2 regions of the Oleiphilus sp. HI0079 genome follow, and region 2 is predicted to be linked to the other one. Evidence: predicted binding sites of a transcription regulator. Region 2 holds the regulator's gene; the other holds the start of a gene.
The links. Region 2 encodes LexA, which represses DNA repair genes until DNA is damaged. Its sites were predicted from a motif close to TACTGTNTANNTANACAGTA; they were not measured.
Positions count from the first base shown of each region.

Region 1: the regulator LexA is predicted to act here: its motif matches at 7,369-7,388, upstream of recA (recombinase RecA).

Region 1 covers NZ_LWFT01001394.1:9,761-25,117, forward strand. Annotated here, with positions in the region: gene A3750_RS24040 (alpha/beta hydrolase) at 1-88, opposite strand, end outside; gene A3750_RS24045 (DUF4105 domain-containing protein) at 76-2,022, opposite strand; gene A3750_RS24050 (DUF3015 family protein) at 2,203-2,676, opposite strand; gene A3750_RS24055 (carbonic anhydrase) at 2,835-3,506, shown strand; gene A3750_RS24060 (molybdopterin-dependent oxidoreductase) at 3,576-5,723, shown strand; gene A3750_RS24065 (cytochrome P450) at 5,746-7,143, opposite strand; gene recA (recombinase RecA) at 7,444-8,481, shown strand; gene A3750_RS24075 (hypothetical protein) at 8,622-9,749, opposite strand; gene thiD (bifunctional hydroxymethylpyrimidine kinase/phosphomethylpyrimidine kinase) at 9,809-10,618, opposite strand; gene A3750_RS24085 (hypothetical protein) at 10,693-11,274, shown strand; gene A3750_RS24090 (DUF1415 family protein) at 11,271-11,864, shown strand; gene A3750_RS24095 (diguanylate cyclase) at 11,886-13,643, opposite strand; gene A3750_RS24100 (PaaI family thioesterase) at 13,669-14,112, opposite strand; gene A3750_RS24105 (hypothetical protein) at 14,136-14,588, opposite strand; gene A3750_RS24115 (Lon protease family protein) at 15,015-15,357, shown strand, end outside.
Region 2 covers NZ_LWFT01000573.1:10,290-25,646, forward strand. Annotated here, with positions in the region: gene A3750_RS26820 (PaaI family thioesterase) at 1-421, shown strand, start outside; gene A3750_RS09560 (SMP-30/gluconolactonase/LRE family protein) at 471-1,601, opposite strand; gene htpG (molecular chaperone HtpG) at 1,863-3,779, shown strand; gene A3750_RS09570 (glycosyltransferase family 2 protein) at 3,914-4,663, shown strand; gene A3750_RS09575 (branched-chain amino acid transporter permease) at 4,699-5,031, opposite strand; gene A3750_RS09580 (AzlC family ABC transporter permease) at 5,022-5,747, opposite strand; gene A3750_RS09585 (glycosyltransferase family 4 protein) at 5,744-6,781, opposite strand; gene A3750_RS09590 (GGDEF domain-containing protein) at 6,804-7,766, opposite strand; gene A3750_RS09595 (response regulator) at 7,771-8,799, opposite strand; gene A3750_RS09600 (hypothetical protein) at 8,919-9,449, shown strand; gene A3750_RS09605 (hypothetical protein) at 9,496-9,744, shown strand; gene A3750_RS09610 (SulA-like leucine-rich domain-containing protein) at 9,859-10,314, opposite strand; gene lexA (transcriptional repressor LexA) at 10,311-10,922, opposite strand; gene A3750_RS09620 (hypothetical protein) at 11,084-12,301, shown strand; gene A3750_RS09625 (response regulator) at 12,437-13,072, shown strand; gene uvrC (excinuclease ABC subunit UvrC) at 13,059-14,927, shown strand; gene pgsA (CDP-diacylglycerol--glycerol-3-phosphate 3-phosphatidyltransferase) at 14,942-15,357, shown strand, end outside.

The DNA of each region.
Region 1 (15,357 bases), on a different contig from region 2:
GGAAAAATAGAAAGCCTGATAAGCTACTGCACGCAGAGAGGCTAGCCAAGAGAGCAAAAGCCAGCGTGAAGCGAATTAAAAATACCATGCGAAGCCTAACTCGCCACTTGTGTCGTAGAGGCGTGCGCCATCATCCAAATCGGTCTCGGTATAGCTGGCTCCGATGCGAAGGCTCGTGGAGTTTGTTATTCCGTGACCGATTCCCAAAAAGGCTTTCTGTTGGTCTAGGTCTGCGCCCGCAAGTTTATAGTGGCGTTCCCAGTATGTCTGGATAGAAATGTCTGGATGTTGTAAGGAAAGTTGCACCTTAGGGCCCGATTCGAGGACAAATCCCTTATCAAGGTCGTTGTCCACAAAAGCACGGGTGCTCAATAAACCTGAGCCTATAAGTGATATGCCTCCCGCGGAAGCCAGACCATAACTTACACCGGGTCCGGCTTTGAGATAGGGCATAAGTTCATCTATTTGATGTTCGTTTCGAGTGAGCCCTGTCGACACAAACCAAGAAATTGGTTTGATGAAGCCATCGCGCGGAGAGAAAGAGGCAATATCGATCGCGCGAAACTCCTCTATTTGTAATGATGCTTTTTCGGTATAGGCTTTTGCTTTCAGATGGATGATTTCCAGCTGAGCGCCCGGTATGTAACCGGCTACAGGGTCTAGAAAATCGTGATAAGACATTCTGAGGTCTAAACCGACATAGGTGCCTATTTGATCTTCTCCTGCTCTTGCCATCCAGCGATGAGAGCGATGCCCCTCATCGTCACGGATCATTGGAGTCGGGGTGGCGGTAAACGTCTCAATGTCACCCAACTTGCTCCGAGCGGACAATAGCCGAATGCTCCTTTTGTTGTAGTTTGACGCATTTTCTTTGTCTTGCTTTGCCTTATACCTGGCAAGCGAGACAGAGAGCTCCAGCGCCTGAGCTTGTTCTTGCTCAGATAAGGCGCTGTCGTTTAGTAGCTCGCTTACAGGCGTGTCCAGGTACTGCACCAAATCAATTGCTAAAACCTGTGCCTGATTACTGCTGGACGCTAAGCGGTGCTGCAGTGTTGTTTGCATCGAGGGGCGGAAGGACGCTTTTTTGATGAGTTGTTTTTCGTTCAGTACTCTAACGGTATCTGCAGGTATGACGTCAGTCGTAAATTCCTTCGACAGTTCAAAGCGATCGCTTGCAGCATCGAGCAAAGTAAGTAGATGATAAGAGCAGTTTTCAGTGAAAAAGTAATAATTGAAATGGGCATCTTTGACCTCCCATACGTGACGGACAAACTGCGCTAGCTCATCTGCCGTGATATCTAGCTCATACTCCCAAACATCCCGTGACTCCAGATAGTTGTATTCTTTCACTTTTTCATAATATGGAAGAACTGAGAATACGCCTGGATAGCCGCCGGTCAGACCTTTGTAGCTGAATACTAACTCGTTGTCATTCGGGTCTGCGTTTGCCGCATAGTTGATACTGTAAGCCAGTAGTTCACTTTTGCTATTAGAACTGTCCAAGCGCATTAGCGTGTGGCCAAACATGGACGAAGGGCTGTTCAAATAGGCTGCAGGAAAGATCAGCGTTAGTCCATCGGTCGCTAATTCATCGCGCCACTTCTCAAATTCCGGACAAGGAGTCTCTCCGCCGAAATAGTGATCCCCGAGTTTGGATTTTAGCCAATAATAGCGAGCAGGATAGGCGCATCTTTTTTGAACGTGGTCGGGGTCAGTGCTTGTAAATCCAGTGATGCTTGCTTTGAGTTCGGCGTTTGGGTCGCTTGCTCCATCTGGGCTGAGAAAGAAGTCTGGATCATCTATTTGGCTGCCCACATCTCCGACAATACCAACGTCGTGGTAGTGCAAGAGATCGAGCCATTGCCGCTCGTGAGATAGCTGGTCTAGTTTGTTCTGACCGTGTGCTTCCGATGGTGTGGTTTCGGATGACCACGCAGCGGGTGCTGTCAATAGGCCGAGGAGTAGGGTTGAACAAGCGATATTCGAGCAAAGTGCACATAGTGCACGACGTAATGCAGTCATGAAATCCCTGTCGCACTCTGAGATATGTAATTGTTAGAAGCGTAAAGCGTGATGCTTATTATTCGAATGATCTTAAGTTAATTTGTTACGTAATCAAAGGTTCTTAAGGTCAACGAGCCCCTGGGGGCTCGTTTGCTAGCAGGTTCCATAGTGGAGCTGCTTTGATATCTTTCTGGGCAGTTAGCCTAGGTATTTAGCCAAACGGTCGTTATGGCTCATGATATCTACGATAGCGTCATATACCTGAGCAGAAGACGTATCTTCACTTGGGAACATTGTATCGAAATTGCTTTGAAGTGAAAGTCGGAAAGCGCGCTTGTCAGTGTCAGCAACGCCAATCATTTCAGCGAGAGCGTCAATTGTTTCGCCTTCACCAGTCGCCGATTCCATAGCGATCATGTCGATGTTTTCATCGATGAAATAGTCAACACCTGATGCCAATGGGCCTCCAGCTGCTTCACAACCAAGTGTGCCTGAGGTCATACCAAATGTTTGGTTGCCAGAAGTACCATTGGTGGTTGCTGCAAGGACGTGCTCTACCCATGTAGATGGCGATTTGAAAATAACTGCTGTGCCCAAACCACAACCGGCAGGGTGTGCCATTGCGACGATTGGAGCAGAAGCGATAACAGCACCTAAGATAAGTTTCTTCATGTGATCATTCCTTCATCATTAATTATGTATCGATACATGTTCTCCACATGCTTTTTAGCTTGAAAGACAAAAAGCATTACTCCGAAGAACAGTACTAGTTTAGACTATATTTCCTGGCCAAGCTTCTGTTTTTATAAACCGTATGGGTAAGCAATAAGATGTCGAAAATCGTTGAAGGTATCGTTCGTTTCAAGAGTGAAGCGCACCTGAAAAAGCGCGAACTCTTCGAGGCGTTGTCGAAAGGACAGGCGCCAGAAGCGCTGTTTATTACATGTTCCGACTCTAGGATTGATCCAAACCTCTTGGTAAATACAGAGCCTGGCGAGCTCTTTATTATTCGAAATGCCGGGAATATCGTACCACCGCATACGAATCAAACTGGTGGTGTGACGGCCTCTATTGAGTACGCGGTTGCCGCACTAAATATTCAACATATTGTGATATGTGGTCATTCGGGCTGCGGAGCTATGCAGGGTGTGATGAACCCTGATAGTGTTCGAGGCTTACCTCATGTCGCTCAGTGGCTATCTTTTTCGCTTGCCGCAAAGCAAATTGTCGATGAAAAGTATGAAGGTTTGTCCGATGCAGAAAAACTAATGCATTTAGTACAAGAGAATGTGCTCATTCAGAAGCAACACATTATGACGCACCCGCATGTTGCAGCGAAGTTTGCGACAGGAAAGCTCGCTATTCATGCCTGGTGCTACGATATCGGTAGTGGTGATGTCCAAGCCTATGATGAGCTTAAGGGTGCATTTGTGCCGGTAGAGGAGCGCTATCAGGATGAGGTCGCTGCAATGCTTGAGGCACAATCTGGTTGTGGGGCTTAGTCCCGATTATAAGTAGGCACTGTCAAGCCTGACAAAATCAAAACAATAACGAAAAGACAAAGGTTCTTTATGTCCACTGCTCAAGACCTTGAAGGCGCAATAATTACCCATAAACGCGCGTGTCATTTATGCGAAGCGATTTGCGGTTTAACGATCAAAACGAAAGGTGAGGAGATCCTAGAGATAAAAGGTGATCCTGAGGATCCGTTCAGTCGGGGGCATATCTGCCCTAAAGCGATTGCTTTGCAGGATTTGCATGAGGATCCGGATCGTTTGCGAAAACCAATGAAGCGAGTTGGTCAGGACTGGCAAGAGATTTCTTGGCAGGCCGCATTTGAAGAGATAGCAAAGCGCACAGCCGAGATTCAGGCGAAGTTTGGGAATGATTCGGTCGCTGTGTATGCGGGCAATCCCAACGTTCACAACTACGGAAATTTGACGCACGGGCGCCTGCTCAGAAAAGCATTAGCTACGAAAAGTAATTTTTCGGCTACCTCGTTAGATCAATTACCCCATCATTTCGTTGCAATGCATCTATTCGGACACCAGTTTCTTGTTCCTGTCCCGGATATTGATCGAACGGACTATATGCTGATATTCGGTGCTAATCCGGTAGCATCAAATGGCAGCATGATGACTGTGCCTGACGTAAAGAATCGTTTAAAAGCGATTCAAAAACGCGGCGGAAAGTTTGTCGTTGTCGACCCTCGTCGTTCAGAAACGGCCGCGCTTGCTGACGAGCATTTGTTCGTAAAACCTTCTGCTGATGTATATGTGCTTTTGGCATTTCTGAAACATGTGATTTCTAAGGTCGAAAACGAAGAATTCATTGAGTCTGTTCCAGTTGTTGGCTTGAGTGAGTTAACGGCATTGGTAGCGCCATTCAGCTTTGATTTGGCCGAGCGAAAAAGTGGCGTTTCGGCTGCGGACCAACAGCGTGTTATTGAGGAGTTTATGTGCGCGCCGACTGCAGTTCTATATGGCAGGATGGGGGTGTCTGTTCAGCAATATGGGACGATTTGTCAGTGGGCTATTCATTTGATTAATCTACTGACGGGAAATTTGGATCGACCTGGTGGCGCGATGTTTCCCTCGTCTGCAGTAGGTTATGTTCGGCCTGGTGAGCCAAGTCCGGGACATTTCGCCCGCTACCACACTAGAGTGAGCGGCTTGCCGGAGTTTGCCGGTGAATTTCCAAGCACCGCTCTTGCTGAGGAAATCCTTACTCCCGGAGACGGGCAGTTTAGGGCTCTTTACACGTTGGCAGGCAACCCTGTTTTATCGGCACCGAATGGTCGCCAATTGGACACAGCGCTTGAAAGCTTAGATTTAATGGTTGCTTTGGACTTTTACTTGAACGAGACGACGCGTCACGCCGATTATATCCTTCCTCCAACTGGCCCGCTCGAGCATGATCACTATGACGTTGCGTTTTTCCGGCTTGCGATACGTGATGTTGCACGATTTAACAGCGAAGTTTTTCCTCGTCCAGAAGGCGCATTGCATGACTGGGAGATTCTATCTGGATTGGCAAAAGCGCTCTCTGATGCGAAACAGCTCTCCTTTAAACCGTTAGTCGAGCCCAAGATGCTAATGGATATGGGCATGCAGATGGGGCCGTATGGGAAAAGCGCGGGCAGTGAATATGAGTTGTCATTAGAAACACTCAAGAAACACCCAAGTGGTATTGATTTGGGTCCTTTGAAGCCAGGATTAAGTCAGCGTATTTGTACTGCGGACAAAGCAGTGCAGCTAGTGATTCACTCGTTAGTTGATCCGATTAAAGCGCTATCTCTCGACGCTGAAACAGAGCAAAACACATCGTATGATATGAGACTGATCGGTCGACGACATGTTCGCAGCAACAACTCTTGGATGCATAATTCACATCGACTCGTTAAAGGGCCAGTGCGCTACCATGCGCTTGTGCATCCCTCAGATATGGAGCGCCTTGGCATTGAAGACTGCGGCTTAATCGAGGTCGAGACCCGGGTCGGGAAAGAGCGGGTCGCAGTCAAGGCTTCTGATGAAGTTATGCAGGGGGTTGTTAGTATTCCTCACGGCTGGGGTCATAACCGCTCCGGTACTCGCTTGAATATCGCAGAGCAGCACGCCGGTGTGAGTGTGAATGATCTGGTGGACGATAAAGTGTATGACCCTGTGACCGGCAATGCAGCGCTCAATGGAGTCCTTTGCCGAATTTCAGCGGTCGATTAAGCCCCAGCGCTATAGGCTATTGCTAAGTAGAACGTCTGACGACTTTTAGCCACATGCCATCTTTGTTATTCAAGGTGACATGAGGCTGAGGTTCTACCTTTGTTCTCGCGCAAAGCTCAAAGCGAAAGCTTTTCAGCAACAATGCTAAGATGATTTTGTTTTCCATCATTGCAAACGAGTTGCCGATGCATACCCGATTCCCACCACCAAATGGCATGTAAGCGTATCGCGGAAGTTTAGACTCGTTCTCTTCACTAAACCTTTCCGGGTTGAAGTGTTCGGGGTTTGGGAAATACTCTGGGTTGTAGTGATTCGCGTAAGGGCTAACAAAGACCCGTTTTCCTTTCTCAAAGAAATAGCCGCCTACCTCGACGTCTTCGATAGCTTGGCGCGTATTAAGTACCCACGCGGGAGGGTATAACCGCATTCCTTCTTTGATAACTTGCTCTACATAAGAGAGCTGATCTAGGTTTTCAAGACAAAGCTCGCTATCGCTTAATAGTTCCATGACCTCTTCATAGGCTCGTTCTTGAAGTTCAGGATGGCTGGCCATCAAATAGAGCACCCAAGTCATTGTATTCGAAGTTGTTTCGTGGCCAGCAGAGAGTAAGGTGACAAGCTCATCCATCAACTGTTCGCGAGACATCTGTGTGCCATCGTCGTATCGCGACTCTAGCAACATGCTCAAAAGGTCATCGCCGGACTCGAAGGTGCCGTCCGCTTTGGTGCGCGCATCAATCATGCCTTGGATTATGTCATGGAGACGTTTCTTTGCTTTTTTCAGGCGTTTGGAGCCTGGCATGGGAATCCAAGAGGGAAGGACATACATGCTTTGAAAACCTTTGTTCATGATTTCTTGTAGTTCATGCATAGACTTTCCAACTTCGCTAGACACCTCACTCATTGTCTCGACATCGTTGTCAAAAAGTGTTTTCGAAACGATAAACAGCGTTAGCTTGAACATGTCATCATTAATGTCACGCTCAGCATCAGTCAGCCAGTCATCAGAATACTGTCTCGTATATCGAATCATGGTATCTGCATAGGATTGAATGCGTCTGAAGTGAAATCCAGGCTGGGTAAGCTTGCGCTGCTTCTTGTGGGACGCAAAATCGTTATTTGTCACCAATCCATTGCCAAGGACATGAGCCATAACGCCAACGTCATTATCCGCTTTCTTGAACTGTGATGCGTGCTTAACAAGTACTTGGTGCGCCATATCCGCACTTGTTACTAAGGAAATGCGTTGTGATGGCATGCAAAAATCGATGATGGGCTGCTTTAACCGGAGCGCCCGTTGTATGAACGCCAGTGGATCTTTACCAAACTCAAGTAAATTTCCAAAAAGAAATGAACCATCAATTACCATTGGGCGTTTTACTTGGGTGTTTTCTTCAAGCACTGGACTGGTGTTTTGCATTATTTTAAGCGTCTTATTTATTAGAGGTTGATCGAGACGATAAAGATAAGCATACGTTTAGCCTATGCTGAAAACACTAAAAAATTGTTGTTTTAGGCGGTCACTAAATTTCGGCGACAGTTTTTGACGCTTTAGCTTGTATCTTACTTAGCAAGAAGAGGTTTACGCATTTGTAAGTCAACTACTGGATAAAAAACTGGACAGATTAAATATCGCTGCACATAATACTGATTAAGCATACAGTATATTGTGGTTGCAAGGATGCGACATAATTCATCACAAATCGATAGGGGAATCAAAATGGAAGGCAACAAGCAAAAGGCACTTAACGCAGCACTCTCTCAAATTGAAAAACAGTTTGGTAAGGGCGCGGTCATGAAAATGGGTGATCAACCAAGAGAAGCTATTCCCGCAGTTTCGACGGGCTCTCTCGGGTTAGATATCGCGTTAGGCATAGGCGGCCTCCCTTATGGTCGAATCGTCGAGATATATGGCCCTGAGAGTTCGGGTAAGACGACGTTGACACTTCAGGTAATCGCTGAAGCGCAGAAGCAGGGTAAAACGTGTGCCTTTGTCGATGCAGAGCACGCACTTGACCCAATCTATGCAGAGAAACTAGGTGTTAATGTTGATGAGTTATTAGTATCGCAACCTGATACCGGGGAGCAAGCGCTCGAAATTGCAGATATGTTGGTTCGCTCTGGTGCTGTCGATGTGATCATTGTTGACTCCGTAGCGGCGCTAACGCCTCGTGCCGAGATTGAGGGTGATATGGGTGATAGTCACATGGGTCTGCAGGCTCGCTTGATGTCACAAGCCTTGCGAAAGATCACAGGCAATATTAAGAATGCCAATTGCCTATGTATCTTTATTAACCAGATTCGAATGAAGATCGGTGTGATGTTTGGCAATCCAGAAACGACGACGGGTGGTAATGCGCTTAAGTTCTATGCATCTGTTCGATTGGATATCCGCCGCACGGGTTCTGTTAAAGTTGGCGATGAGATTGTTGGCAACGAAACGCGCGTAAAAGTGGTGAAAAACAAAGTATCACCACCGTTTAAGCAAGCCGAATTCCAGATCATGTACGGTAAAGGTATTTATCATATGGGTGAAGTGATAGACCTTGGTGTGAAAGAAGGCTTGGTTGATAAAGCAGGCGCTTGGTACGCATACAATGGTGACAAGATTGGTCAAGGTAAGGCAAACGCGGCTAAGTTTCTTGAGGAGAACCCTGAAATTGCTAATGAGATTGAGCAAAAAATTCGAGATAAATTTATGCCAAAAATTGATTCTAAGTCTGGCGGTAAGTCCGAAGAGCTTGCCTTAGAAGTATAGTAATACGTGCTTAAGATTTTCTTGGTTTGTAGAGAAATCTTAGCGACGTTCTGTTTTCTTCCTTATTTGCTAGTAAAGACTTGCCCGCTCAATTGAGCGGGCTTTTTTTGTGCTGAAATTCAACTCTGTGCTTTCTTGTCTTACTCAATATATTCGATGTCATCAAAGGTTTGCTCTTCTGACTCGACTTCGGCATCTAGATTGTCACTTGAGTTATCTTCTAAGTGTAAGCTGTCTAATACCTCAAGAATTTGTATGTCAGCATCCTCGTCTTGAACAATCTCGTTATTTGGGGCAGTCGAATCTGCATCTGTTTCCTCTGATTCTTTATTGGTTTGACGGGTCTCCATCAGCATAAACAGGCTATTGAGCGCCTCATCCAGCGTTGCAGGTGGCAACGATTCATTGTCTGTGATCTGTGCAATGCTATTTATTTTCTCTTTTACCTTAATCAAATAACGTTCTGTTTGCTTTTCGTTCAGTGATAGTAGGAATTTGCTATCCAAAGCTGTTTTATAGGCTCGTTCGGCTTCAAGGCGAGCGTTTTCTGCTTGCGTCGCGATCCCTTTTCTATCCCGAAAGTTGGAGCGAATGTAAATCTCTGTATCGTCAATTAGTATATCGGCACTATTAAAAAGACTAGGGGAAAACTTATCAGCATCTACTTGCTCTGCCTTTTCCAGTGTCGATCTTGCTTGATCCAGCGCAGATGCGAGCAGGGTATCTATTTCAAGAGCATACATGTCTTTACGAACACTAGGCTCCTGATCAATGGCGGCTTTAATGTCATCGTCTTCAATAAGTAGGACAAGTCCTTTTATTTCGCTACTGACGGACTTCCACTCATCTGGCTGCCACTTTGGCGCGTTGAGCTCGATCAGTAGGTTGCGATGCGTCACCAGTTCTTTGAGATTTCGATCTACTTTTTCTCTGGTCGCTTGTGCCTTCTCTAACAGCTTTCTAGACGCAATAAGAGCTCTAACAGGCGAAATTGTGCTTTCGTGTAAGCTATTCAGGGCTGTTTCGGCGTCTTCCAAAGCGTCCAGCGCTGATGCGTAGAAGCTCGGCGAGTAAAATTCTAGGCCTAAATTTTCAGGTCGGCTAAAAAGTGCTGCTGTTCGCTCATAGAGCTGTTCCGGCGAGGAAGTTTCGGCTTCTTCAGGCGGTTCTATGTGGTCATACTTGGGTTTATCGGTGTTGGCGCATCCAGATAATGCAAGTAATAGGGTGCTGATAAGTAGTGTTGGCAAGGCTCGCATAGTAAGCAATTGTTCTTCTTTGGTTCGTTGTTAATGAGGGTCACGCTTAGGCTAAGTTTATCCTGCTTTCACACTTCAAAAAAATGGTTCATTGGCAGATTACGTAAAGGTGGCTTCGAATTGTGTTCAATAAAGCCCTTTGATGAGCGAAGCAATGCGTCGATATAGTCTATGGCAAGTGCACAAGCGTGTTGAAGAGTTTCACCGTGTGCGATGTTGGCGGTGATCGCTGAAGCAAGCGTACAGCCTGTTCCATGCGTATTTTCAGACTCAATGTGGCGATGATGAAAACTCTCGACGTGATGAGGTTGCACGAGATGGTCGATAACCTCGTCACTGCTCACTGCGTGCCCACCTTTTAATAAAATAGCGACGTTGTACTGCATAGCGATGCCTTGCAGATGCCCCAGTGGCTTGGCGTGTTTTTGAACATTAAACAGTGTTTCTGCCTCGATCGTGTTGGGTGTGATCAGAGTAGCCCGCGGAAGAAGGGTGGTTAAGTAACTATTGACCAGCTCTTCTGTTACCCAACTGCTGCCCGAACTGCTCCCTAGTACAGGGTCGACAATCAGTGGTATATGATTGTACTCATCCAGAGCATCAGCCACTGTCTCTATCTGATCGGAAGAAGAGAACATGCCGGTTTTGATCGCTTTGATAGAGTAGTTTTGGAGCAAAGCGTCGAGTTGCGCTTTTATATGGTGGCTAGGAAGTGGCTGAATATCCGTGATGCCTAAATGCGTTTGTGCTGTCGACGCAGTAATGACGCTCATCGCATAACAGTTGTGTGCGGCAAACGTCTTCAGATCAGCTTGTATGCCTGCACCGCCACTGGAGTCTGAGCCTGCTATTGTGATGCATATTGGCGTGTTGCTCACGTAATCCTTTCCAAAACATTCTTGTCGACTTATTCTGTTAGTGAAGCACAACGATTAAGTAAGGAGCAAACATTTTGTTGCTGGGCGCTCGAGTATTTTTGAGCTGTGGGCTGGTGATTTATAGCCTGTCTGCGTATGCATTGAAGCCGGAAGATATTCTCGGTGAATACTGGAAAGATCCCTTATTTGGTGTCGCATCAGCTGAGAGCGTTCATCGGGTTGAGGTGCTTTACAAACTACTGTTTCCTGAACAAATAGAAGTGCTAACGAATCAAAAAACACGCTTTGTCTTTGATAATAGAACAGATGAAGTACACGTATTTCTTTTTTCGGCGGAGCCCGCTGATGCCATGAAAGATGCTGAGTTCAAAGCCTTTGTCGAGGATGAGGTGAGACACGCACGTATGGAGGTAAGTTCCGCAGATGGGCATGTCCATTCAAATACGAATACTGACGCAGCGAAATCGATGGTTGGTACGCTTGCCGACCGGCCTACAATGACCATTCAGCCTCAGGATACGCGCGAAATGATTATCCGCTTTGACACTCCAACGAAGCTGGTTTTACGTTGCGTTATCGAAGGGCATGCTGATCACGGGCATGAGAGTTACATACAAGTCTTGGATGGTGGTTTCTTTGCGGACGGTGAATCATGACTGGTGAGGGAAAATTCTCTGAACAAGAAAAGTCAGCAATTGCGCTAATAGAGTTGTGGTTAAAGCAGGTCGTTATCGCTCAGGATTTCTGCCCCTTCGCTTCTTATCCCGCCAATCATGGACTCGTGAGAACGGTGGCCTGTTTTGAATCCTCACGTCTGGAATGCGCCTTCTTTTTTAAAGAGGAGATCGTACGACTGCTTGATGCTAACCCGACAGATCTAGAAACAACGTTGCTTGTTTTCAATAACACGGATTTTCCGGAGCTTGACGATTTGTTGGGGTTCATCGATGACATGCAGCGGTTTCTCGAAGAAAACGCGCTGGAGGAAACTTTTCAGTTGGTCGGCTTCCATCCTTCTTATCAATTTGAAGGGGAGGCAGTGAACGCGCGCTCAAACTTTACTAATCGCAGTCCGTTTCCGGTTATCCACGTGATACGAGAGAAATCGATGACAAAGGCCATCGAACGCTATGGCGAGAGCCGTGTCGAACAAATTCCCGAGAAGAACATCCGTCGGCTGCAGGAAATGAATGAGGCTGAATTTGAACAGACTATTTTGCGCTACTGTCGCCGGATAGAGAATTAAAATAGGTAGAGTTAGTCTAGCTTAAGGCGTGATAATAGCGCAGTTTCGGCCCGCTGCTTTCGCCTCATAGAGCCGTGCATCGGCGCGTTTCCAAGCTTGATCGATAGAATCATTTTCTTTGACGGGCGCACCGCCAATCGATAGCGTGGTATTAATGACTTCGCCACGATCGTTGATGACATGAAGTTCAGAGAATTCTTTCATTAGTCGATCAACGTAAAGCTTTGCCTGGCTCAGTGATGTATTCACTAGAAGTATAGAGAACTCTTCTCCTCCCATGCGCCCAACGATGCTCCGTCGGTAGACTTCGCCGCTTCGTTCTATTACGAGCTTGGAGGTGAGCTCTTCTCGCTGAGTTCGAGATTTAAGAAGAGCTCCAAATGCTGCTAGGAGGCGGTCTCCTGCGAGGTGGCCGTACTTGTCATTGAAACTTTTAAAGTGATCGATATCTAAGGCAAGCCAAACCAGTTCATGAGGCGTTTTATTGATCTCTTTGTCGACTGCTTTGAGGAATCCTCTTCGATTATTGATGCCCGTGAGTTCGTCTGTCTCACTTAGGCTCTGGTACTTTTTATATTGCTCTGACAGTGATTCGGATGTCTCTTTAAAAAACGAATAGCGGTAACTGAGTATCAACGAGAGCAGCCCGATCTCTATGGCTGTGCCGACCAATAACATGTTGGTTGCGAGCGTTGTAGGTCGAACCAACCCAATCCAAACAAAGGTCCACGCGAGAGAGCCGATAAGAAAACAGGACCACGCAAACAAAAATAGCTTTGCTAATGGATGGCCACGTTTAAGACCATGAAAGCCAGCAAAAAAACCGATCAAGATTGAGAAGATCGATAAGGAGTCATTAATGACGAAAGCGTAAAAGTCATTAACGAACAAGCTGATCAGCAACGCAATGATGATACTTGCCTGAGTAACCTGTGTGACTTTGTCTAGTCGTCCGCGCTCCTCCCGCAAATTGAAAAACTCCCTCGCAAAGGCGAGCGCTGCGTAGATGACGATATAAACGGTGGAACGCGCTACAACGCCTTGGCCGCCCCAATCGGGGAAATATACTCGCAGATAGCCTTGATAAACGATGGTGTAAAAGAACATACTGGCCACGTAGGCCGCATAGATGAGATATAGACGTTCTCCGGCGCTGATTCCGATCGCTAGGTTATAGCAAAACGCGAGCATCATTGCGCCAAGCACCATGCCTATCAGCATGTGTCTAGTGAGAGTTTCCCAAACCCAGGCCGAGGGCTCGTATACATCAATGCTAAAGTTATAAACTTGGCTCGTATTCAGTTTGAGATAGGCGATTTTCGTTTCTGTTGTTGGGTCGATGGAAAAGGTTAGGTAGGTAGTAGGTAAAGAGTTGGGGTTGTTTAGTTGGCGTCCTTCCGCGCTGATCCATTGCCAGCGACCTTGAATATTCTGCACAAGTAATCCATCTACACCTGTGTTTGGGACGACCTCAAGTAATAATCTGTCTTGCTTGATCCGTTTTGGTATTTCGATTTTTACCCAGAGTATAGGGTAATCATCGAGCTCCCAGAACTCGTCATTCGTCAATGAAACCTGGTAATAGTTGCCGGCGAAAGGTTTCCACTTTTGGTCTGGCAGTTCTAGAACATGCTGTAAGGCAAGGTTTTCACGGTCAAAGTAGGATGAATACTCAAATGTATGAGAATTAAAGGTGTTATCTGTCGCCCAAACACTGCATCCCAACATTACGAGCAGTACCAAGCCCGTAATGGTGTTCCTTGAGGCATTCCCTGGCATTTGCTGAAAACCTAACTAGTGGTGATCAGTGCTTGCGCAACTGATAGGTGCCAACGCTTCTCGCGACAATTTGACCGCTATGATCTTTTAAATCGCCAGCCAGTTCAAACTCGACTTTTCCTTCTGCTGCGCACCTTTGCTGGAAATCTGCAATTTCATCCGGAGTGAGGGAGACGCTGAAGGTGATATCGCCCATTGCGGGCTTTAAATAATCAATTCGGAAGCTTTTTAAAATCGGATAGCATTTGGCAATATCAAAATTAGCAAGCCAAAGCGCGCCGCCGGGTATTTCCGCAAGCGTGAACAGTGCGCCGGCGTACATGGCACCAAGATGGTTTTCGTTGCCCTTGCCGGGCATTAAACATGTGACTGCGCCATTCTCAGCAGACAAAAGCTGCAAGCCGCAACGCTTAACAAAACTGATCTTATCCTCTACAGCAAGCTTTACACTTTCGAAGTCCGTTGCCATCTTTTGGGTTGCTCGTTTGCTGATTATTGTTTTGAGTATATTCGTTCTATGCGAGAAAGGGCGTTATCTACTCGACGGTTATAGTGTTTTGTGTCGGTTGCATAGCAAAAAACAAGGCTAACTCGATAACCCTGTGACGACGCAGCGCAAGAGCTAACGGTTGCTTTAACATTAGACTGAACAATGTACTTGCCCTTGAAGCTCAACGAAACGACCGCACCCTCTTTTACTGGGACGCTTATGAAGCCTGCCATGCCATAACGATTGATATCAACGCACTGCACTGTAAGCGTGGGTTTTAGCCAACTGGTTAGCCCGGTAAAAGCAAGCTTGCAGCGCAATCCTGGCGCCTTGTGTCTGCGCTTGATACGCTTTTCGACCCAGTTGATAATACTTGGTGAGTGCATCCCTAACATCACATCTAACTTGAATGGTGTGAGCTTAATGGCTGACAGTTGTAAAAACAACCGTTGCATGCGCTGGTCTCAAACAATGATATCAATGTGTTGTCCGAGCTCTTTTTTCGCTTCCGAAGGTGTGCCCCTCATGGGTGCCTTCTTTCTTCTGTCATGACTCTTCCTTCTATCAGCAAAACTTATTACGAGCGCCTTTTTTCTACGATCGCTTGACCGACGGCGATCGGCAAAGGGGTTTCCTTTTTTTGTGTTGTTTTCCATATTGGGGACTCGGCTTCTAGCGGGAACCAAGCTTTTTCGTATCTGGGGTGCAAAGCGTTCGATAAACATAGTGCGTCGAATATTGATCGTGATGGTTATTTTATCGGCGATAGCTTAATGTTCTTTAATAATATCGGTGTGGTTTTGCGCCGTTCGATAATTTGGTGCACAGTGAAGGCTACTCTTCAAAATGACGACTCTCGAAGCATTGAGTAAGGTTGCGTAGTGAAAAAACTTATCCATTCTGATGTGTATGCTGAGTGCGTACCGTCAAGCATCTCAGGTGCCTCCACCAAGTCTTTAGAGCCTTTGGAGGAAATCGTTGGTCAAGAGCGTGCGCAAGAAGCGGTGCGTTTTGCGATGGCAATGCCCGGAAGTGGCTACAACATCTATGCTATTGGTCGGACAGGGCTCGGCAAACGAACCATGATGTTGCGTTATTTAAAGCGACAGATCACGCCGAAGCATGATGTCTCTGACTGGTGTTATGTGGTGAATTTCGAGGAGCCTAGAAACCCAACGATGTTGCAGCTGCCTGTCGGGCAGGGCATTCAGTTGAAGCGTGACA
Region 2 (15,357 bases):
AACGCTTCGGCAGTCTGTGCTTGCGTCGGGTCAGCATGACGCATTGATTGAAGCGATTCCTTACGCCAAGCATATTGGAGTGGAATTTGATGGGGATGTCGAGTCAGGCCTTTTCAAACTGACTCGCAACCATAGCAATTTGGGTAACCCGATTTTGCCTGCGATTCACGGTGGGGTTTTGGGTGGATTTATGGAAATGTCGAGTAGCTTACATCTCTTGGCGACCCAGCCTGTTGAGTCATTTCCAAAAATCATTGATTTCTCTATCGATTATTTGAGAGCCGGTATGGATACCGATACGTTTGCGCTTTGTGAGGTCACTCGACAAGGAGGACGTGTCGCAAATGTAGAAGTGCATGCTTGGCAAGAGTCCCAAGACAAGCCTATTGCTCTTGCTCGAGCACACTTCTTGATTGAATGATGTGCCGGCTGAGCAGCAATTTGAAGCTGCTCAGCCGTTGCTTTAGCTATTAGTGCCCCGGTGTTGCCGTTTGGTCCGTTTTAAGTTTGAAAATTTGATACGGACCTTTTTCAGCAATATAGCTGTCGGGCTTGGCCATCACGTATTGAAGTGCGCTCGCTGTGACGTATAGATACCCATCAGGGCCAAAACTAAAGCCATCCGGCCAGCGTAATTTTTTATCTTTGTATAGAGTCTTCATCTCTCCAGACGGCGACATAACGATAATAGCTGAATGCTCTAAGTCTGAAATATAGATGTTTCCAGCATTGTCTGTCGTAATACCATCGCTCATTGTTTTTTCTGCAAATGCTTCGATACGACCATAGAGCGTCTCTTTAGGTAAGTTTGGCTCAAGTAAGTCGGCTACTCGTATGCGATGCATCATGTTGTCCGTTACCGGTGCGAAATATAACCACTCGCCATTTCTGTCTAATGCGATTGAGTCTACGCCGGGACGAATGGCGAAAACGCCAAGCATCAGCATCTTCTCGCCTTCTACAAACGGGATAAAGTTGTCTGGATCGACAGAGTCGTGGTCTTCGATAACGCGACGTGCCGATTGCGTTTGCACATCATAGACGATAAGGGCTGGGCTCAAGCCAAAGATGCTTGCATCAGCAATGAATATATAGCGGCCGGTAGGGTCTACCTGAAAATCGTTTAGGTGTGAGCCAAGAGGCGCAATGTCGCTCTCGAACACATAGTGATGCACAACGTCCATCGAAGAAAGGTCGATCGCGACAATTTGTGGCGTGCCGCTTCCATGGTTGGCGTAGTCGAGCAACCATAAGCGATTTTGTCGGTCGATGCGCATCGAGAGAACGGTTTCAATATTCAATTCAGAAGGTGCGTTGAAGCGCAGCTCAGTTGGCTCGCCATTTACTAACTCTGCAAGATTGTATTCAGGCCGACCTTCGGGGTGATAAGTGAAAAATATGCGCCCTTGTTCGCTCACGGCAATATTGCCCGGAGGGTAAGGAAGATCAGCGACTAGCTCGAGTTTGGACGGATCGAGAATGGGTGTCGAGCTGCGATCTGGGAACGCTTCTCCACCGCCGTAGATGGCATCTAAAACAGCGGCGCTCAAACCGATGAAGACGACGATGGAAAACAGAAAAATAACAAAGGCTCGCAACATGGGAAAGGTATCTTGTTTTTTTATGGAGTAGGGATGTTCGTGGGCGGGAAGTCTAAAGTCAAGTGCGCTTGATAGACAGCTAGTCGCGTGAAGAAATTTGTCTGCTTTAGTCTTGAATTATCTCTCTTCGTCCCTACATACAGTTGCAGCTTAAAAAATGGCTTCGTGCTGTTTTTGGACAACCCTTCAACTCCAGTCGAGCGCTGAGCAAGGGTTCTTTTTTTAAATCAATTAACGTTATTCAAAAGAGAGATCATTGGTATGTCTGAATCAGAGAATCTTAGCAAGAATGCTGAAACGCTAGGCTTTCAAACGGAAGTGAAGCAACTACTTCACCTAATGATTCATTCCCTTTACAGCAACAAAGAAATCTTCCTAAGAGAATTGATTTCTAACGCATCAGATGCAGAGGATAAGCTTCGTTTTGAGGCGCTTTCAAACGATGCGCTTTATGAGAACGATGGTGATTTAAAAATTCGCCTCGACTTCGATAAAGACGCTAAGACAGTCACCATTACCGATAATGGTATCGGGATGACTCGGGACGACGTGATCAACAACCTCGGTACAATTGCGAAGTCTGGTACGGCCGACTTTATGTCTAAGCTAACGGGCGACAGCAAACAGGATTCGCAGTTGATTGGCCAGTTTGGTGTTGGTTTCTACTCGGCGTTCATTGTCGCTAAAAAAGTGGAAGTGTTTACCCGTCGCGCGGGTGTTGCTGCCGAAGAGGGTGTGCACTGGACTTCAGAGGGTGAAGGTGAATTTACAATTGAGACCGTTGATCGCCCTCAGCGCGGTACGTCAATTGTGTTGCATTTGAAAGATGATGAGACTGAATTTGCCGATGGCTGGCGCTTGCGCGGTCTTGTGAAGAAGTATTCAGATCACATTTCTTTCCCGGTTGTTATGAAATCTGAGCCAATGCCTGCGGAAGAAGGCGAAGAGCAGAAAGCACCTGAAGATGAGACGGTAAACGAAGCGACGGCGCTTTGGACGCTTTCAAAATCTGAAGTGTCAGACGATGACTACAAGTCGTTCTATAAGCACATTTCACACGATTTCCAGGACCCGCTCACTTGGTCGCACAACCGTGTTGAAGGCAAGCTGGATTACACGAGTTTGCTCTATATTCCTTCCAAAGCGCCATTTGACCTCTATAACCGTGACGTTCCTCGGGGCTTAAAACTTTACGTTCAGCGTGTGTTTATTATGGACGAAGCGGAGCAGTTTTTGCCGCTATACCTTCGCTTTGTGAAAGGTATCGTCGATACGCGTGATCTATCTTTGAACGTATCTCGTGAAATTCTACAAAGCGATAAAACAGTCGACAGCTTGCGCACAGCGCTGACCAAGCGCGTTTTGGATACGCTGTCAAAAATGGCCAAGAACGACGCTGAGAAGTACCAAGAGTTCTGGAACGAGTTTGGTCAAGTAATCAAAGAAGGGCTTGGCGAAGACTTCTCTAATAAAGAGAAACTAGCGAAGCTGCTTCGTTTTGCTTCAACGAATGGCGATAGCACTCAAAATGTATCACTTGATGATTACGTCGCTCGTATGTCTGAAGGGCAGGAGAAAATTTATTATATTTCTGCTGAAAGTCATGCCGCAGGTTTATCAAGCCCTCATATGGAAATCTTCCGTAAGAAAGGGATTGAAGTGCTTGTGCTGAGTGATCGAATAGATGGATGGATGATTTCATACCTGTCTGACTTCGAAGGCAAGCATCTGCAAGATGTGACCAAGGGGGAGTTGGATCTTGGTGAGGCAGAGGCTGAAGAAGACAAAAAGCAACAGGAAGAAGCGAGCAAAACCTACGAAAGCTTGATCAAGCAGATCAAAGAGCTGCTATCTGACAAAGTGGATGAGGTGCGGATGTCGAATCGTTTGACCGATAGCCCTGCTTGTTTGGTCGCTGGTGCACACGATATGGATGCACAGATGAAGAAGATTATGGAGGCCGCAGGTCAGCCTGTTCCTGAGAGTAAGCCAAGCTTTGAAATCAACGGCGATCATCCTCTTGTTAAGCAACTGAATGACGAGCAGGATGATGAGCGTTTTAACGACCTAACGCTTGTATTGTTTGATCAGGCCGCACTTGCCATGGGCGATCAATTGAAAGAGCCTGGCGCATTTGTAAGTCGATTGAACAAATTGCTTTTAGATTTGTCTAAATAGCGATTTAGCGATCTTAGTCCCTTAGGGAGCCTTAAAAAACCTGCCGCTCGTTCCGCGCGTCAGGTTACCCCGGCTCCCTTTTTTTATGTATGCTTGATGTCGAAACGTATCATTCGGCGAGATAGGAAAAGTACATGATAGAGCACGTAAGTGCGGTGATCATCGTTAAGAATGCTGCAGACACGATTCGTGAGACGCTTGAGTCGTTAAAGGCGTTTCAGGAGGTTGTTCTGTACGACAATGGTTCAAGTGACGACACGCTCTCAATCGCCTCGGAATACCCCAATGTACTTATCTTTGAAGGGAAGTTTGTTGGCTTTGGAAAGACCAAACAAGCGGCTGTGGCGTGCGCAAGTAATGACTGGGTGCTTTCTCTTGATGCGGATGAAATGGTCAGTCCAGAGCTTTCAGAGTTTCTTGAGGGGTGGCTACCCAATCAGGATCCAACCATTGCGATTAAGCTGCTGCGTAGAAACTATCTGATGGGCAAGTATGTGAAATACGCTGGTTGGGGTGGCGACTGGTTGGTTCGTTTGTTTAACCGAGAAGCGCATAACTTTAATGATAATGACGTCCATGAGTCCGTTGCATTGCATGATGGTAGCGCAGTTAAAAAGCTGTCTTATCCGATAGATCACAATGCTGTACAGCATTTGGGGCAGTTCTTGGTTAAGGTGGATCGGTACACCGAGATCAATCGTCAAAGTGGGAAGAGCTACCCTCCTGCGATTATTTTCTTCAAAGCCATGTGGCGTTTTTTCGAAAGTTTTATTCTGAAAGGCGGTATTTTGGCTGGCTGGAGAGGGCTAGCGATTTCTTGGTCAAACGCCAATGGTGTTTTCTATAAGTACATGAAGCCCTACGCTGACAAACATAAAGACTGACCTTGGGTGGCGTTGAACGTGACTTCTATGCTCGCTTAGATTAAGCGAGCGAGAACACCTTGAACCCAAAGCATGTAAATAGCGGTGCCGCTGAAAATACTAATTAACGCGTTTTTGAAAAGCAGGTGTGCGCTCACCACTACAGCAAGGCTGACCAGCTCTGGTAAGCCGTGATTTCCGCTTGTCCACTGCACGCCTTTCAAACAGTACATCACCAATAGGGTCATGACGGCCGGGGGCAAATATCGGCCCAAAAATAGAACGACTGGATGCTGTTGATCGCTAAAAAGCCAGAATGGCAGTGCGCGGGTGATGAACGTCGCAATGGCCATCGTGGCGATAAAAGCGAGTAAATATGCTAAGTCCATGGTTTCAACCTGTATTTCATCAGTAGTGACGCGAGGGTAAGACTCAGGGATACCAAGAGCATATTTTGCGGTTGGGCGAAGTAGAGCGCGATGGCTCCGCATGTAATAGCGATTAGAAACGGGGCTAGCGTCCTTACTGCTTTATATTGCTCGATAACCAACACCATAAAGAGGGCTGTTAAGGTAAATTCCAACCCTTGCGTATCGAAACTGCCATTCTTGCCGAGGAGTTCTCCCAATAAGGCACCCAGTGTACAGCCAAGCACCCAGTAGCTTTGATTGAGGCAGGTAATTGTCAGTTGCTCTTCGCTGAGTGAGCCTGAGTCGTGATCGCAGCCTCTTTCTTCTTTGTCTTTTGTCTGTTTTAAAGAGGTCAGCAATGAGTAGGTTTCATCTGTTAGGCCAAAGATGAGATACCAACGGCGCCAGCCTTTCACTTTGAATTCTTTCAGTAGGGATAGACCATAGAATATATGACGCGAATTGAGAAGGAGGGTCGTCATGGCGACTTCTAACATTCCCGCTCCAGCCGCAAGTAAACCTACTGCCATAAACTGTGCGGCACCTGCAAAAATAACCACGCCCATCAGTGTGGCATAGTACCAATCGTATTCTAGCTCTGAGAACAGTACACCAAACGCCATGCCCATCGGCACATAACCAAACATCACGGGCATCGTTTTGTTGAGAGCAGATTTTAAGACGCGCGTGTTCATAGGTTTTCGTATACGTGTTCGTAGCGCTGAGCTGCCCGCTGGATACTGAAGCCTTCGATAAATTCAGGGGCGCGAACGCTTATTTCATGTATTAGTTGGTCATCACTGACTAATCGAAGCAGCGCATGCGCCAGTGCTTCTGCGTCTCCCACATCAATTAATAGACCATTTACCTCGTGTTGAATCGCGTCGGGGATGCCGCCTGCACGTGTTCCAATAACCGGAACACCTGCCAGGGTTGCCTCCAGCAATACGGATCCCATTCCTTCTGTGTGTGAGGGAAGCACCACAACATCTGCGCGTGCAAACCATGTGCCCATGTCATTTTGGCGACCAAGGAATTCCACGTTTTTCAGACCACTCGCTTGCTCTTGCAGCGCCTTAAGTTCGGGACCGTCTCCGAGCAAGCAGAAATGGATGTCGGTATGTTTCGCTAGGCGCTTGGCTGCTGAAATAGTGACATCAAAGCCCTTATGCTTGTAGAGTTTCGCTGCCTGAATGACCACGAACTTATCTTGATACTTACTGCAAAGTGAACTCAGCAAGTTTTCATCCACGGGATAGCTTATGGGTGAGTCGTTCACAACATTTGTGCTTGTGTCAGGGAACTGGGCTCTAACAACGCTCTCAACGGCATGGCTGACGCACACAATGCATGCGGCTTTTCGATAAGCTATGTTTGAGAACCATTTGTCTTTGAAAGCATTATCGATACGACGGGTAATAATATACGGTGTTTTGAACAATATGTGTTGTAGTAAGGCCCAGTACACTGCTTGGCCTTCGTGTACATGAACAGCGGCGGAGTCTTGCGTAATGCTTTTGCTATGACCGGTAAGATAGTGCCGAACTTCGTGGACAGTGCAGGCGAGCTTTTTACACGTTTCTGCAAAGGGGCTGGCAGTCTTCGCAACGACGTTCACCTTGTGGCCAAGGCGAATATGTTCCTTTATAAGCGCGAGTGTTTGACTTTCACCGCCGCTAAAACCGCGGGCAAGATTAACGTGGCAAATGTTCAAGGCAAGCGCATCCATTCATTAGAAAACGCTAGTTTACTCAGTCTTTGGCATAGACCCAAGTTTGATTTCGACCGCCTTCTTTGCTGGCATACAGTGCTTGATCTGCTTGTTCCAACCATGCTTTGTAATTTACTAGCTCTGGGTCAGCCTGGCTGATGCCTAGGCTTATTGTGAAACGGATTTCATTGCCATCATGCATTACTGTGCACTTCTCAACGGATTTTCTGAGGCGCTCACAAAAATAGACTGCGGAAGCATCATCCGTATTTTGCAAGATGACGCTAAACTCTTCGCCGCCATATCGCCCTGCTATGTCCGTTTTTCGCAAATTATCGCGGACTAACTCAGCGACGCGCTTTATAACTGCATCTCCCGCTGGGTGGCCGTACGTGTCATTTACTTTCTTGAAATGATCGATGTCGAGCATAACCACAGAACATTCCGTCTTATAGCGTGTAAAGCGCTCGTATTCCCTAATCAAGCATTCTTCCCAGTATCCACGATTAAATAGCTGAGTGAGTCGATCTGTTCGACTAAGCTGCTCGAGCTCTCCATTTACCTTCTCGAGCGCCTTTCGATTGGCGACTATGTCGGTGACGTCGTAGATGATTATCACCGCCTGATTAACACTTCCATCGAGAGACAGCAGCGGTGAGATCGTGATGTTCTGATACATGAATTCTTCAGTACCAGTAATCGGACGATAGTTTGGAAACTTGAATAAATAGGGTCTTTGTTCCCAGGTGATGAAAGAGCGATTCTTTAACGCAAATACGGTACTTGCTTTCTGGCGGAGCCAGCCTTCAGGTAAGTCCTCAAATTGCTTAAACAGATTCTTGTCGCGAATAAGGTCTGAGGATACGCCGCTATGACTCTCCATGAAGCTGTTCCAGACCTTGACGTTAAATTCCTGGTCGATCACGACTAGGCCCACGTCTACTGTCTGGAGCATATCCAGAAGCCAGTGGAATTCCTTCATTTGTTCGAGTGCCGCATCCATAGGTCTAGTTCAGTAAGTAGTTGATCTGTTCATATAACTTATCGAGTGAGTCCTCTGTAAAAAGAAGCAAAAGGTCACACGATATATTGTGGTTTTCTATGGTGTAGTTAATTTCTACCGCAAGGGTTTGCTTCCATCGGTTTGCGTTTGCACCGATGAGCTCATTGACTTGGACATGCTGCCCCAATACTACGGGATGTCCTTGGCTAAATACCAAATCCAGTTGATCTGCCAAACCATTAATACAGGCGCCGGATAAAATTCCTGCCATCTCCATAAGCAACTCAAGCTCTGCCTTTCGATCGATTTCGCCTTGAAAATTAAGCAGTGATGCCATGTCACTGAAGCTAGCATCATTGAATATAAGTAAGGATTCACCAGAGATGCCGGAACCAATAAAACCTTGGCATACAGCAGAGTAGCTGGACGTATCTTCCGTTTGCGCTAGAGCCATCTCAAGCTCACCAACTTCAATTAGATTGACGTTAGGGATAGGGAGTTTGACAAAAACGTTCAGGTAGCGAGCGAGTAGATCTGCTGCCTGACCCATAGCGACATTGCTCGCTTCCTGCATATATTCTCGGTAGTCGATATGCGCGAGGCTTTCAACAGCCTCTTGGCGATTTTTGCAGGTCTTGTCGCCGCTCTCTGATGATACGTCTGAAGCGCGGTACAGTCCGTAGTTTTCTAGTAGGCTGTTAAGCACCCCTTCATCAATTGGTTTTTTAATGAAGTCGATTGCACCGAGGCGTTTCACCCTTTCGTGAGCTTCGGGCTGAATGTCTCCAGAAACGACGACGCTGACACAAGGAAGCCCAAGTTTAGCGATCATCTCGAGTGTCTCGTAGCCATCCATGACAGGCATATTGAGGTCGATGAACATGACCTCTGCTTCGCCAGCTTTTAACAGCGTCAGCGCTTCGGCACCGTGCTCTGCGAACTGTAGTTCGATATCCCAATCTTCCGGGAGCGATGCTGCCATGTGCTTGCGCGCAAGCTTGGAATCATCGCAGATTAGTACTTTAGTACTCATTCGGCCGTTTTATCCTTGGTTCAATGCCTCCTAACAGTAAAGATCATGCGGCTCTGCTATTCAAGTACGCGCTAACAATTTGATTCGCGTATAATTTTCGAATCGAGCAGGAGGTTGCAATGAGTTCATGGAAACAGGCTGTCCAAGCGCAGCTGTTATTTGCGCAGAAAATGCTGTCAGAAGCCCAAGATCTTGAGGCTTCTGGCGCGCCTTTATTAGGCGTTAGGATGTATCAAAACGGTGCAATTTTGAGTGCGCGCGAGCTTTGGGCGTGCTGGTTGAATGAGTGGGTGGGGCTATTAGCACCCAAAGCAAAGAAGGCACGGGTTTTGTCTTTGCAAGACTTTGAGCAAACGTTTGCTGGCTCTCCCAGTCTTGATCAACTAAAGGCAGAGTTAAAGCAACCTGATAGTTGGGTAAAGGGTTTTATAGAATTGGAGCGATTAAATGCAATAGATTGGGCCGACTCAGCTAGCATGGCGGATAAAAAAACAAATGATGAGAACGCGGTTGTTTATGACGGGCTAAGCATCGTTCAGCTCGATATTCGACCGTGCTCTGTATTAAACGGCCTCAATGATATCTCCCGAATGTTAACAGAGTTAAAACTGTTTATTGAGCATGTCAGAGAACAGCATTCAGAATGGTAGTTGTGTTACCATATCGACCAAATTAAGACAGTAGTTCGGAGTCAGTGTGAGTACAGATAGTTCGTTTTTGGAAATTGTAGAGCAAGACGACGGAGAGTTCGTGCTTAAGCGCATGGATGACGAAGAAGCATTGGTGACTATTCAGTTTTCAGAAGAAGTTATTGAGTATCTTCGCGAACACCAGGTTGATGTTGCCAAGGCTATGATCGGCGCAGGTGTCCAAACTGCAAGCGCGAAAACGCGCGCAGCATATGAAGCAAAACAGGAAGACGAAGTGCCTTCGACGATTCATTAAACGAGGGCCTTCGATGCACACATCTCGAAAGGCTGAAACTTCGAGCGGTTAATTCTAATCTTCAAAACAACTTTAAATGGGGCGTAAAGCCCCATTTTTTATTTCAGCTCGCTATTAACGGCTCCGCAGAACGATACCATGGCTGTCTCCTTGCATCGAAGCTTTCTCTAAACGTTCAAATGCTTCATTGCTAATGCCCTGTGACCATAATATGGCGGCATGGCAGGTGCCCATCGCTAATGCTTTTTCGCACAAATCCGCAGCGGCGCTATGGTCAGTTGAACGCAATATCATAATCTCATCTAGGCCAGCTTGTCGCTCGTCTTTCCAGCGTTGCAGGAGCTCCGTTGGTGGGTCAATCAATGCCAGCCAACGCTGCTCCTGATTCAGGCGCGTAAGCATTGGCAGTAGCATTTGCACGCTATCGGATTTGGCTTTGGCGATAATAATCTCGGTTACATTCGCTTCTTTTGCAGGGCTCTTGTTCGGCCCTATTGTCGATTGCTGAATGCCTCTCTGTTCATATTCGGGGGAGTGTAGTAGGTCTGTTTGGATGTATGCTTCGTTCATTGCAAGGTATCCTTTCGAATGACGCCAACCGCAAGACCTTCAATGGCCAACGGCTGTTCTTTGAGATCAACAATAATTGGATCGAATTCTTCGTTTTCCGCGTGTAGCTCAACAAGGTGTTTGTTTTTGAAGAAACGTTTGACGGTTACTTCATCTTCTAGTCTTGCGACAACGACTTGGCCATTGCGAGCCTGCTCAGTGCGATGCACCGCGAGTAAGTCTCCGTCGAGTATCCCTATGTCCTTCATACTCATGCCACGTACTCTTAACAAGTAATCGGCAGCCGGATTGAAAAATTCTGGCTGAAGGGAGCAGTAATCTTCGATGTTCTCTTCACCAAGAATAGGGTTGCCGGCGGCAACCTGGCCGACTATCGGAAGCCCCAAGTCTTCCTCTTCTTGAGGGAGTCGGATACCGCGGCTGGCGCCTGGCACAATTTCTATCGCGCCTTTTTTAGCAAGGGCCTTGATGTGATCCTCGGCTGCATTCGGAGAGCGGAAGCCCAGCGCGAGAGCGATTTCAGCACGAGTAGGCGGGTATCCTGTCTCTTCAATGTGCGTTTTGATCAGCGCCAATACTTCGCTTTGCCGTTTGGTGAGCTTTTCCATGGGTGTTTCCCGTCGATATGTATCTGTTGTTATATCCAGTAACTGTAAATGTATACAGGGTTTTGGGTTTTGTAAAGTCGATGGATCAATCTTTTCCAAGTCATGCTCTATTCAGCGCTCTGTTGGCTAGGCAAAATGTGTCGCAGATAAGAATAAAGAGAGTGTCTGACATGTTGGGAAAAGAGCTTCGTTGGAGTGTGTTTGCGGTTATTTTTGCGTTTGCGCCGGTTGTTGCATCAGAACCAGAGGTTGAGTTAGGGATCGAGTGGCGAGGTTTTGCCGAACCGGGGTTTTATGGGCAGGATCAGTCTCGCTTCTCGGCCAGAGGTGAGTTGGGTTATGACGGCGCCATGCTCAGCGGCGATTACGAATTATTGCTTTTTGGCCGCTACGATGTTCATGACGACGAGCGCACGCATCTAGATTTGCGCGAAGCATCCTGGGTTTACGTTGGTGACGAGTGGTCGTTAAAGGGCGGAGTTAGCAAGGAGTTCTGGGGGGTGACGGAGTCTCTGCACTTGGTCGATATCATCAACCAGACGGATGGTGTAGAAGCTGTAGATGACGAGGACAAGCTTGGTCAGCCTATGCTCAAGCTAGCAAGCGAAAAAGAGTGGGGGACGATCAGTCTTTTTTGGTTACCTTATTTTCGAGAGCGCAGTTATCCAAGCCTCGATGGCCGCTTGGCGCTTCCGTTTGAAGTGCGGGCAGATGAGGCGCAGTTTGAATCCGGTGCTGAGAACAAACATCAGGATGTTGCACTGCGCTACGCACATTATATTGATGAGTTAGAGTTTGCGCTTGCGCATTTTTCAGGAACGGCGCGTGATCCTTTATTGGTTTTCAATAACAATCCCCTTGACCCTGCCTTTATTCCCTTTTATCAACAGATTGATCAAACAAGCCTCGAGGCGCAGTACATTTATGATTCTTGGCTCTTGAAGCTAGAGGCTTTAACCAATAAAGGTCTTGGAGATCGCTACGCCGCTGCAGTTGCTGGCTTTGAATACACGCAGGTTGGGATTTTTGAAAGCTACGCCGATTTGGGGTGGATCATCGAGTATCTTTTTGATGAGCGCAAGAATGACGTGAGCGTGATTTTTGAAGATGACGTGTTCATTGGTTGGCGCTATGCATTTAATGATGCCGACTCTTCGGAAATCCTGTTTGGGGGAATTTTTGATACCCATACTGATGAGAGAATCTACTCGCTTGAGGCCAGTCAGAGGATTAGCAGTGACCTCAAGGTTTTTGTTGAGGCATGGATGTTCGAAGGTTTGCCAAGGCTAACGCCGACTTCCGGCCTAGATTCTGATAAGAAAACACAATTTCTCCAGACCGAAGACTTCATTCAGCTGGAGCTCGTGAAGTACTTCTAAATTACAAACATCTTATAAGGTTATTTAGTCACAATATTTCACATTTTAGGACAATGAACATAAACTAGACGATATAGAAGAATATGAATAACAATTAGCTTGGTCGATGACGTTTCCAAGCAGGCGAGGCGAGCCGTGATAGACGTGTTAGTAGTGGACGATCATGACCTCATTCGAGCGGGCATTGCGCGTATGCTCGAAGATGATGGTGCTATCCAAGTAGTTGGGGAGGCGGCCTCTGGAGAGGATGCGGTTACTATGGCGCGTGATCTGGCCCCTTCGATTATTCTTATGGATATGAAGATGCCCGGAATTGGCGGCCTAGAGGCGACTCGACGGATCAGAAGTGCCTGTCGAAATTCAAAGATCGTTGTCGTATCAGGCTGCACGGATACGCCATTCGCTCAGCGTGTACTTAGTGCAGGCGCCACCGGATATGTTTCAAAAAGCAGTCATATTTCAGAAATTATTAAGGCGATAAAAATAGTCGACCTGGGCGAGCGCTACCTTAGTGCTGATATCGCGCAAAATATTGCCTTAAATGATAGCGCAGACCCATTCGAAGACCTATCAAGTCGCGAGATGCAAATAGCGTCCATGATCATTGATTGTAGAAAGGTTCAGGATATATCTGATGCGCTTTGCCTTAGCCCAAAAACAGTGAATACCTATCGCTATCGTATTTTTGAAAAGCTAAAGATCCAAAGTGACGTGGAGTTGACCCTCTTAGCGCTTAAGCATGGGCTGTTAGAAGTTGATGCCGCCGGGTAAACAAACACAAAACCATCCCGCATCTTTCGATGCAAAATCATATTTAAAAAACCTTTCTTTGGCCCCCGGCGTGTATCGCATGTTCGATGCCGTGGGCGACATACTTTATGTTGGCAAGGCTAAGAGCTTAAAAAAGCGTGTCTCGAGTTATTTTCTCAAGCAAGATCATGCGCCTAAAACAAGGGCGCTGGTTTCAAAGATTGCCAATATTGAAGTTACGATCACCAACAGTGAAACCGATGCGCTGATTCTTGAGCAAAATCTGATTAAGGAGTTGAAGCCTCCTTACAATATTTTGCTTAGAGATGATAAGTCCTACCCCTATATCTATTTAGCCAGTGATAAAGAATTTCCTTCTTTGAGTCTCAAGCGTGTTCGTAGCAAAGGCAAAGTGGGGCAATACTTTGGACCGTTTCCGAATGCGCATGCGGTGCGCGAAAGTCTAGGATTGTTGGAGAAGCTATTTAAGGTGCGCCAGTGTCAGGAATCATTCTATCGGAATCGTTCTCGCCCTTGTTTGCAGTACCAAATAAAACGCTGTAAAGCGCCTTGTGTTGGCTTGGTGAGTGAAGAGGAGTATCGACAAGACGTTGAGCATGTTGTGATGTTCTTGCAAGGCAAGAACCCTGAGCTAATTCGTCAATTGATCAAAGAGATGGAGAAAGCTTCGGTCGATTTAGATTTTGAAAAAGCAGCAGAGCTGCGTGATCAGATCCAATACTTGCGCCATGCACAGGAAAGTCAAAGTGTTGAGTCAGGCATTGCAGATCTTGATGTCATCGCCATGAGCGATGGGCCAGGTATTAGTGTGTATTCGATGCTCTTTATTCGTAAAGGGCGTATTTTGGGACACAAAAACTACACACCTAAAGTCTTGCTCGACGAAAGTCAGGAAGAGCGACTACAAGGTTTTTTAGAGCAATACTATGTGGGTTCTGGTGTTGAGAAGGACTTGCCGAGTGAGGTGATTCTGCCTTTTAGCGTTCCGGATAAAGAAATGCTCAGCGATGCGCTCCAGAGTGTCGCCGGCAAGCAGATTCGTTTTGCCCATAAAGTGAAAACGATTCGTGCACAGTGGCAGAAACTTGCTCAGACCAATGCGGATAATGCGCTTAAGACGTATCTCGCGAACAAAGAAAACGTTTTTCAGCGCGTTGATTCGCTTCGTACATTATTGCAATTACCGGCGCTTCCCAAGCGAATGGAGTGCTTCGATATTAGCCATAGTTCCGGCGAGAAGACAGTTGCATCCTGTGTTGTGTTTAATGATCAGGGGCCGCTCAAATCTGATTATCGAACCTTCAACATTGAAGGTATTGAACCTGGAGATGATTACGCCGCCATGCGTCAGGCGCTTTCACGTCGTTATCGAAAAGTAAATGATGAGCCTACCAAAAGGCCAGACATTATTTTTATTGATGGCGGCAAGGGGCAGCTGAATATGGCTATTGAGGTTATGAGTGCGTTAAACGCTAGCGACATTTTGTTGCTCGGTATTGCGAAAGGCACAACCCGTAAAGCGGGTTTTGAAACTCTGTTTATTCCTGATGGGCAGGGCGGTCTGAAAACGATACAATGCGCAGCCGATGAGCCCAGCTTGCATTTAATGCAGCAAATACGTGATGAGGCGCATCGATTTGCGATAACTGGGCATAGAAAGCGGCGCGATAAGAGTCGTCCTCAATCTCAGCTTGAGGTGATTGAAGGCGTCGGTCCTACACGTCGGCGTGCTCTCATTAAGTATTTCGGTAGTGTGCAGGGAATTAAAACGGCCTCAATCGAAGAAATAAGTAAGGTTGATGGCATTAGCAGTAATCTTGCAGAACATATTTATCTCAGTTTGCATGGCGACTGAGTAGAGACAAGAAAATGAACTTACCGAATATTCTGACTCTGTCACGAATCGTCTTGATTCCTGTTTTCGTGATCGCATTTTATCTACCTTATGATTGGAACTATTACGCGTGTGCCGCGGTTTTCTGGATTGCCGGCGTGACCGATTGGTTTGATGGTTATTTGGCTCGAAAGTGGGACCAGATGACGCCTTTTGGAGCCTTTCTTGATCCTGTTGCAGACAAGCTCATGGTCACGATTTCTCTAGCTGTAATTATCGAAGAGTTTAGTGTTTGGTGGATTACCATTCCGGCTATTGTCATTGTTGGTCGAGAGGTGGTTGTTTCAGCGCTACGTGAATGGATGGCGGAGCAAGGTAAGCGCGAATCGGTAAAGGTTGGTTATATTGGTAAAGTGAAGACCATGTGTCAGATGAGCTCGATTTTCTTTTT